3 regions of the Aquirhabdus sp. genome follow, and region 2 is predicted to be linked to each of the others. Evidence: predicted binding sites of a transcription regulator. Region 2 holds the regulator's gene; each other region holds the start of a gene.
The links. The regulator PhoB, encoded in region 2, activates phosphate uptake and scavenging genes when phosphate is short. The targets are predictions, from matches to a motif close to TGTCATNAANCTGTCATAA.
Positions count from the first base shown of each region.

Region 1 (3,293 bases), on a different contig from region 2:
GCGGATCAGACGGGCGAATTTTTTCGAGCCCGTGACGTTGGTCCGTTCACCGACGTTTACAAACAATGAATCTTTGGTGATGTTGAATGGCTCTAGTCCAGACAAGCGACACGCAGGTTCGATGTCGGGAATCTGGCGAGGCGCATAGTCTTTAACCGCTTGATAGATTGCGGCAATATGATTCGGTGTGGTCCCGCAGCAACCGCCTGTAATGTTGATCAAACCACTTTCTGCGAACTCACGGATAAACTCCGCGGTTTGTTCAGGAGTTTCGTCGTATTCACCAAAAGCATTGGGTAAGCCCGCATTCGGATGTGCAGAGACAAAGATATCGGCCTTATCGCCAATTGTTTTGACGTGCGGACGCATGGCATCGGCGCCTAGCGCACAGTTAAAGCCGATTGACAGTAAGTCGGCATGCCGTACCGAGTTCCAGAAAGCTTCAGCCGTTTGGCCAGATAGCGTTCGACCTGATGCATCAGTAATCGTGCCTGAAATCATCAGGGGCAACTCGTACCCGATTTGTTCAAACACCGTTTTGACCGCAAAAATTGCGGCTTTACAGTTCAACGTATCAAAGACCGTTTCGATCAGAATGATATGTGCGCCACCTTCGATCAGTGCAAGCGTGGCTTGCACATAGTTTTCAACGAGTTCATCGAAGGTCACATTACGGAATGCAGGGTTATTTACATCTGGGCTGATAGAGCAGGTGCGTGATGTGGGTCCAAGGACACCCGCGACAAAACGGGGTTTATCTGGATTTTTTGCTGTGAACTCATCACAGACTTGACGGGCAAGCCGAGCCGCAGTGGTATTGATCTCACTGACGAGGTGTTCCATGTGGTAATCAGCCATAGACACTTGAGTACCGTTGAAGGTATTGGTCTCAATAATGTCTGCGCCAGCTTCTAAATACTGTGCATGGATGCCTTGAATGATATGAGGCTGCGTTAATACCAGCAGATCGTTGTTGCCTTTGACATCATGTTCAAAGTCAGCGAAACGCTCTCCTCGATAGTCTTCTTCTTCGAGTTTGTGGCGTTGAATCATCGTTCCCATCGCGCCATCGATAATGAGAATTCTTTGTTTCAGTAGCTCTTGAAGCTGTTTTTTTAGATTTTGAGCTGCGATTGCGGGTGTAGACATTTTTACAAAGAACTCCGAAAACCAAGAATAAAGCAACGTCACTACGATTTTAATGAACCGATGATTCAATTTGTACGATCATCCATTTGATATGGGGCGCGTATACATTGAACACAACAAAAAGCTGCGTATTCTAACAGGTAATTACAGATCGTGAATGTTGGATGTGACACTCTATCGCTAGAGTCAATAGTTCTAAAAATAATCAAAATCACATTTTCATAAAATAGTCATATTCAGGGCAGAGAATACACAAACAATAATTACTGTTATTCAGGGTCTAACCATGAACACGAATACATCGACAGTATCTGCTCCAAGTTCAATCGATACTCCTCCACATCCACTGTTTAAACCATTATTTCTTGGTGTAGTCATTGCCGCCTTGATTTATATCGGGATTGAACTGGCAGCTGATCTTGCCAGTGCACCGCCGCTGACTTTTTTACCATTCTTGATGCTTGGGCTGGCTTTGCTGATTGCCCTTGGTTTTGAGTTTGTGAATGGCTTTCATGACACGGCAAATGCGGTTGCAACGGTTATTTATACCAATGCTTTACCAGCTCCAGCAGCAGTAGTTTTATCAGGTGTTGCTAATTTCACGGGGGTGATGCTGGCGAGTGGGGCTGTTGCGTATGGTATTCTTGCACTGTTGCCTGTAGAGCTCATTTTAAACGTGGGCAGTAGCCAAGGTTTTGCAATGGTCTTTGCATTGCTACTTGCAGCAATTATCTGGAATCTGGGAACTTGGGCATTGGGTATTCCTGCCTCAAGTTCACATACCATGATCGGTTCTATTATCGGTGTAGGATTAATGAATCAAATCCTGGCGCCCGCTGGCATTGCATCAAGCAGTGTCGATTGGGGACAGGCGCTTAAAGTTGGTAAGGCATTATTATTCTCACCACTACTTGGTTTTGCGGTTGCTGGAATCTTATTTCTTTTATCGAAGCTGTTATTCGCACGTAAGCCAGAGATGTTCGAACCACCAGTAGGTAAAGAGCCGCCACCATTTTGGATTCGTATCTTGCTGGTATTAAGCTGTGCGGGTGTCAGTTTTTTTCACGGCTCAAATGACGGTCAAAAAGGCATGGGTTTGATCATGCTTATTTTGATCGGTATTGTGCCGATGGCTTATTCTTTGAATAAAACCATGGATGCAACACAGGTACAAGCTTTTGCTGCGTTGTCTGAAAAAACCGCAGTTATTTTGTCACCGACAACACCAACCATTGATTTGACTAAATCACGTGATGTGTTAACTCGGTATCTTCAAGATCATAAAGTGACGCCAGAAGTTTTACCTGCAATCTCTGTGGTTGCAACTGATGTCAGCCATGCTGTTGCTCATTATGGAACTTTTGATAAAGTTCCAGCAGATGCGACACGTAACTTACGCAATGATATGTACTTGGCCAGTGCGAGCATGAAGCGTCTGGATAAAGATAATGCATTGCCTGCGATGACTGCTGATCAAAAAGAAGTGATTAAAGCCAATGGTCAAAGTCTTGATCACACGACTCAGTTTATTCCGACTTGGGTCAAAGTGGCGGTTGCATTAGCACTGGGTCTGGGAACGATGGTGGGCTGGAAGCGTATTGTGGTCACGGTCGGAGAGAAGATTGGTAATACGCCGTTGAACTATGGTCAAGGTCTTGCAGCTCAATTATCGACGATGGCAATGATCGGTGTTGCTGATAAATTCGGGTTACCTGTCAGCACGACCCATGTCTTGAATGGCTCTGTGGCCGGAACCATGACCGCGAATCGATCCGGTTTGCAGTGGAGTACGGTCAGAAGCATTTTATCGGCTTGGGTATTGACCTTACCCGTTGCGATTACACTTTCAGCGACACTGTACTGGATCTTTGTACAGTTTGTTTAAAGCGTTAGATGTAAAAAAAGCCTAGCAATTGCTAGGCTTTTTATGCTTAATGACTCTTTCTAAATACCCGTTGTTTCTCGCGATTCCAATCGCGATCTTTTTCAGTGGCGCGTTTGTCATGTAGCGCTTTACCTTTCACGAGTGCAATTTCGCACTTCACATATTGCCCTTTCCAGAAGCTGGCGAGCGGTACGCAGGTATAGCCCTTTTGATTGACTGCAGACATCAGTTTATCGATCTGACGGCGAGACATGAGGAG
Region 1 is NZ_JBKGVE010000012.1:149,625-152,917, reverse strand. It holds gene metH (methionine synthase) at 1-1,149, opposite strand, end outside; gene ACLHG7_RS15080 (inorganic phosphate transporter) at 1,436-3,034, shown strand; gene smpB (SsrA-binding protein SmpB) at 3,081-3,293, opposite strand, start outside.
Region 1: a site for PhoB is predicted at 1,367-1,385, ahead of ACLHG7_RS15080 (inorganic phosphate transporter). Genes of this name have one in related genera too.

Region 2 (3,293 bases):
CTAAAACTTTTTCAATCGCAATTTTCTTTTCAGGAACGAGTGCAGTCTGGTGATGAGCGGATTGTGAGCAATAATCGCAATCTTCGGGGCAATTGCCAGTCTTGATTGAAAGCAGGGTGCTGACCTGAATTGCATTGGCATCAAAATGCTGACGATGGACAGTCTGCGCCTGAAACATCAAATCATTGAAGGGTAAATCAAAGAGTGCCGCGATCTCATCGCGTGTCCAATCATTACGTAGCATCATTTCAACCTATCCTATTGCCGAAAAACAATCTAACCTGAATCTAACCGTTTTATGCAGAGCGTGCACGTGTAAAACGTGACTGCAACTTACGCGCATGTTTGAGCGCAGGCTTGACTTTGGCCAAGATCGGTTTCGGAATCTTTGGCACAATCATTTTTGAAGCTTGGTTAAACCACATCAATAAACTAAAGTCGCCTTCCATTTGTACAGAGCCATCTTGCATGCCGGTCATAAATGCCGCTGGATTCCCCTGTTTGAGAATCTGTACCGCTGAGTCGCCATCTTTAAAACGTAAAGTGAAATCTGGTTTTGGTGCAAGACCACTAGCCATGCTGACCTGATTATTCAGCACCGTAAAATTACGGGCGATGCCATCTTGCGACTCAATCTGAATGGTGAATGAACGATTTTCTAAAATCGCCTTAAATTCTGGACTGGTATACGCCAACTGAATCATGCGTAGCCCTAAACCCGCTAACAACAAATCAAACGGATGCGTAGATAGATTGAGCACTGGTAGTTGAACGACAGGAAGAGTCATAGTAGAAGCTCGCATGGAGGATATAAGTTGGCATATACACATAGTGCTTAATCAAAAAAAAAATTAGATGCCGATGTTTAAAATATAAAATACCGTCTCAATGAGACCCATCATAGACACGATGCATTTATGCAATACAACCTGTCAAAAAGACAAAACGGCATTCACTCTAGCACCAGTTGTTGATGCTGTCACTGACATTAAGATCAAAAATAGTGGGCTTTTGTCGATAATCTGGGCGAATTACGGGATGAAAGACGATAAGCAAGAATCTTGCCGTAATCAAACCGTAACAATATTCGTTGTAATATTACTGTCATTATTAGTTTGACGTTGCTTTTGGATATTGTTTAACTATCGTTAAACTTAAAAATATCCTAAACAATTGTCACGATCTGGTTATCACGCATTGCACTGGGCAGTGTGTTGCCAGCAAATGGATCACAGAAACCATGACAGACCGTATTTTAATTGTTGACGACGAAGCCCCTATTCGTGAAATGATTCACACCGCGCTTGATCTCGCAGGCTTTGACTGCGTGCAAGCCGAAGATGCCCGTACCGCACATGCCATTATCGTCGATCAACGCCCAGCACTCATCTTACTCGATTGGATGATGCCGGGCAGTATGAGCGGGATTGAGCTTTGTCGCCGCTTAAAGAAAGATGAGTCCCTCTCTGAAATACCCGTCATTATGCTGACCGCTCGCGGAGAAGAAGACAACAAAGTGCAAGGTCTTGATGCAGGCGCCGATGACTATATGACCAAACCCTTCTCGACTCGTGAATTAGTCTCGCGCATAAAAGCGGTTTTGCGCCGTGCCAGTGCGCTTAATGCCGACCGTGCAATCAATGCCGATGGCTTGACATTAGATCCGGTGAGCCAGCGCATCAGTGTTGGAACGCATACGGTTGAAATGGGGCCGACTGAATATCGCCTGCTCGCTTTCTTTATGACGCACCCAGAACGTGCATACACCCGCACTCAAATGCTTGATCAAGTGTGGGGTGGTAATGTCTACGTGGAAGATCGCACCATTGATGTGCATATTCGCCGTTTACGCAAAGTATTAGAGCCACATGGCTTTGATCGCTTTATTCAAACGGTGCGAGGTACAGGATATCGTTTCTCGACCCGCATCGACTTGCAACCGGCAACTTAAAGCCATAAGGGCAGATCATAATGATTCACAGCATTCTGCTGAAATCGGCTAAACTGCCCACATGAGTAATTCAACGACCTCTTTATTAGACTTTGTCTATCAGGATTTATTACGTTTAATTGGGCTGGTGCTAATCTTTTTTTGCATCGGCTGGGTCGTTGGTATGCCTTGGCTGGCGGTCTTGCTGGCTTTGTTTCTATTTTTACTTTTACAGTGGTATTCACTGTATCGACTCTATCGCTGGATGCAGCACACGCCCGATCAAGAACCTCCTGAACTGGGTGGTGTCTGGTCTGCACTGTTGTACAACATCACCCGTATCCAGATCAGTGAACATCGTTCACGCAAAAATCTGCTGGGTGTCATCAGCCGTGCACAAACCTCTGTTGCCGCGCTTGAAGAAGCGGTGGTCCTGATCGATGCTAGTTCACTGATTGAGTGGTGGAATCCTGCTGCAGAAAAAATACTGGGCTTAAAGTCTGGCGATCAAGGTCGCAATATCCTGAATTTCTGCCGTGCCCCAGAGTTTGTCAGTTACTACCAACAAGGTAACTATAGCCAAGAGATTAAGCTTAAATCGTGGATTAATGAAGCGCGTTACTTTCAATGTAAACTCACCCGCTTTGGGCAAAATGATCGCTTGCTGGTCGCTTACGATGTTACCCGCTTGCATAATTTAGAGTTAATGCGCAAAGACTTTGTAGACAATGTTTCGCATGAGCTACGTACCCCGTTGACTGTACTGTCGGGCTATCTTGAAACCTACATGGATCAGGATGACCTTAACCCACGCTGGCGCCGTGGCTTTGAACAAATGCGCCAACAAACCACACGCATGACTAACATTGTCAAAGACTTGCTATTGCTATCACGCCTGGAAAATAGCAGTGCACAGACTGAACGCAAAGTCATTGATATGCCCTATTTATTGAACAAAATCTTTGATGATGCTCAAGCCTATAATGCTGAATTCAAGCACGAGTTGAATCTGGAGATCGAAAGCTTCCGCAGTATTCTCGGCGCTGAGCAAGAGCTGACCAGTGCGTTTACCAACCTGATTACCAATGCAATTAAGTACACACCCAAAGGCGGCATCATCAGAGTCCGCTGGTTTGATGATGGCGATGACTGCTGCTTTAGCGTGACGGACAACGGGATCGGCATTGAGTCGCATCATATTAATCGTTTGACAGAGCGATTTTACCGTGTTGATAGTGACCGCAGCCGTGATACCGGAGGTACGGGGCTGGGGCTCGCTATCGTGAAACACGTTATGCTGCAGCATGAGGGACGCTTGGAGATCACCTCAAAGCGTGAGCAAGGCTCGACGTTTCTATGCCGC
Region 2 is NZ_JBKGVE010000003.1:57,466-60,758, forward strand. It holds gene bioB (biotin synthase BioB) at 1-247, opposite strand, end outside; gene ACLHG7_RS01950 (SCP-2 sterol transfer family protein) at 297-788, opposite strand; gene phoB (phosphate regulon transcriptional regulator PhoB) at 1,241-1,951, shown strand; gene phoR (phosphate regulon sensor histidine kinase PhoR) at 2,013-3,293, shown strand, end outside.

Region 3 (3,293 bases), on a different contig from region 2:
CTGATGCGGCAGAGATGCCCTTACCGAGCGATGATACAACGCCACCAGTCACAAAAATATACTTCGTCATCAAGCTCACTCTAATCCTACCTATTCTTTGTGACTCAACATGCGACTTGACCACACGCTTCATTCAACACGACATCAACAAAATATGCTGATCATAAATTAATGGGTAATTTTAACGATCAGGGGGGGATAAAGCAAAGGCTTGCGACCAAGATATGTTGTTTTAGTGACAATTAACTTCATGGAATGCGTAAATCATCATACGTAAGCTTCATCAAGCATAAAAAAACCCGCAATACATGCGGGTTTTCTCATTTGAATTTAAACTACAGATTCGATCTTAGAACTTTTGTTCCAGACCCAAGCCGAAGCCTTGGTATTTGTAGTTTGAGTCTTGACCAGCGTTAGGTAGTGGAGTTGCGATAGTACCTACGTTGTTTGGGTTTTTAAAGGTACGTTGCGCCCAGAAACCGTATACTTTGGTTTTTGCACTGAAAGCATAATCTAAATCAACAGTCACTTGGTCGATTTTTACATCAGCAATATTGTTGCCCAAAGATTTGGTTGTTGCGCTTTCCCATTGTGCTTTTGCTGACAAACCGTCCAGAATTGATGCTGGAAACTTGTAGATCGCGCTAACCAAATAAGCATTTTCTTTTGGTGATGTATTACCAAATTTAGCTGCAACTTTGTCTGAAAGCTTAGCTTGTTGATACAAACCATTTAACGTTACGCCATCAATACCAGCCAATTTACCCAAATCAGCACTACCTACCCAACGGAATAGATCAGTAGGATTAGATGCTGAAGCAAAAGGATTGTTTACAGAGGTAGAAGGTGCTTTGGTTGCGTATGCAAAAGTATTCCCAGCATTCCAGATGCTAGATACGTTTACATCATATGCAACACCAGTATACAAACCAACATCTTTATTTGCATAGATTACTGAAGTTGAAGTAGCGGTTGAACCTGTCTTTGCTGCATAAGATGGATCGGTAGGGTTTTTAGAATCTGTCTTCTCACTTGGAGAAACCAAGAAGTTTGCTGAAAATACGCCGTAGCCAGTATCAAACTTTGCTGATTCTAAAGCGATGACGTTGTTGATACGGTTTTCACCAGCAAATGTCTGGGTGCTATCAAATGTACCATTTACGAAGTCATCCGCAACATCAACACCTTGAGCTGGATTAACATACTGAAGGGTTTTTACGTTGGTATCTAAACGACCAAACTTCAAAGTCCCCAAACCTTCGTATTGCAAACCGATGAAACGGTTACGAGCGCTCAAATCAAAAGTACCGCCAGTAGCGCCAGTATCAGTATTGTTGTTTATGCCAGCTTTAGTGCTATTGCTGCTGCTATTGCTGTTGTTGTCAATTGATACGCCCCACTCGATGCCATAAACCGCGCTTAGGTTATCAGTGAGTTTTTCGTTACCTTTGATGCCAAAACGTGAAGCGTTAGAATCAACTGTGGTTACACGATTTTCATTCAGATCACTTTTGGTGTTATCAACAGAAACGTTGATTTTACCGTAAACTGAAGGACCATCTGCTTGTGCAGCACCGATTGATGCGGCAGCAACCAAAGTAGCAAGAAGTAGCTTTTTCATTTCCAAACTCCAAAAAGGACATCAAAATAGGGTTATTGTGTGAGAAAAGTAGTTAAATCACCTTCAACTGGTGCGAAGTATACGCACCGAATTGTGACAATCTAGTTACATTCCTAAAAATCCTGTTACATCTTTAAAATTTTCTTACAATTTATTTTCCCAGCACTTGCATCATACAGAAAACAATTTACTTTGCAAATATATAACGCATCTGTATTACAGATTCATGACAGGTAAGCAAATTCAATTAATAAAACTTTGAAAAATAACAGTTATTTAAAAAATAAAATTCAAAAAAACATAAACTCTCGCATTGAATGAGCACCATACACCCCTAGCACACCACTCAAAAAATCAATAAATTCAAAAAATAAAACCCATTAATTTAGTTTTTGCAATCATTTCGTGATTTATTTTGTGAGAATTTACGTCTTAACCTGTACGATTGTGACGGTATTATTTCATGTCGTAAAATAACAATTGCTGATTTGCATATCACTTTTACTTACACGACGGTTACATTAGATACAAAATCAACATAAGAACTCACCCTCAAGAAAATTCAGGACAAAAAAAAAGCTGAGGAAATCCTCAGCTTTACTACACGACCCAACGATCTATTGATACTTTTTACGTAAAACTTACTCTTCGTTTTGAAACATCGCGGAAACAAAATCTTTCGCTGCAAAAGGACGCAAATCATCGATCTTCTCACCTACACCAATAAATCGAATCGGAACATGACTACGGCTCGCTATATTGAACAGCATTCCTCCTTTCGCAGTTCCATCTAATTTGGTGATAGTTAAGCCTGTCAGCCCTACAGCAGAATCGAATTCCTGTACTTGATTGATGGCATTCTGCCCCGTACCCGCATCGACAACCAGCATAATTTCATGAGGCGCAGTAGCATCAATTTTTTGCATGACACGTTTAACTTTTTTCAGCTCTTCCATCAAATTGCTTTTGGTATGTAAGCGGCCTGCTGTATCTGCAATCAACACATCGATGCCTTTGGCTCTGGCACTTTCAAAAGCATCAAAAATAACAGAGGCACTATCCGCGCCATTGCCTTGTGCGACAACAGCAATGTCATTCCGCTCGCCCCACACTTGCAACTGCTCAGTTGCAGCTGCACGAAAGGTATCCCCTGCTGCAAGCATTACCTTCTTGCCCTCTCCCTGCAAGCGCTTCGCTAACTTACCAATCGTAGTCGTTTTACCCACGCCGTTCACCCCAACCATCAGGATGACATAAGGACGCTTATTCGGATCGATATGGAGTGCTTTGACGCGTGGTGCGAGCAGAGCAACTAACTCTTCTTGCAATGCTTTATAAAGGGCATTGGAGTAAATCAGTTCTCGACGTGCAGTCCGCTCCGTCAAATTTTGGACGATTGTACGTGTCGCCTCGATTCCAATGTCTGCAACCAAAAGTTGAGTTTCAATTTCCTCGAGCAACTCGTCATCGATTTCTTTACCACCAATCAACAAATTGACCACGCCATCGGTAAAGCCGCGACGCGTCTTCGCCAAGCCTTGCTTCATCCGCCCAAAAAAACCTCCAGCCGACTCTAAGTCCTCAGTATGGGCTTCCGAAACAGGTGGGCTGACTACGGGACTATTAACTACCACGGGAACCTCATCCTGAACCGCAGGAATAACAGGTGCAG
Region 3 is NZ_JBKGVE010000012.1:67,627-70,919, forward strand. It holds gene ACLHG7_RS14715 (CTP synthase) at 1-70, opposite strand, end outside; gene ACLHG7_RS14720 (porin) at 350-1,621, opposite strand; gene ftsY (signal recognition particle-docking protein FtsY) at 2,263-3,293, opposite strand, start outside.
Region 3: a site for PhoB is predicted at 1,835-1,853, ahead of ACLHG7_RS14720 (porin). Genes of this name have one in related genera too.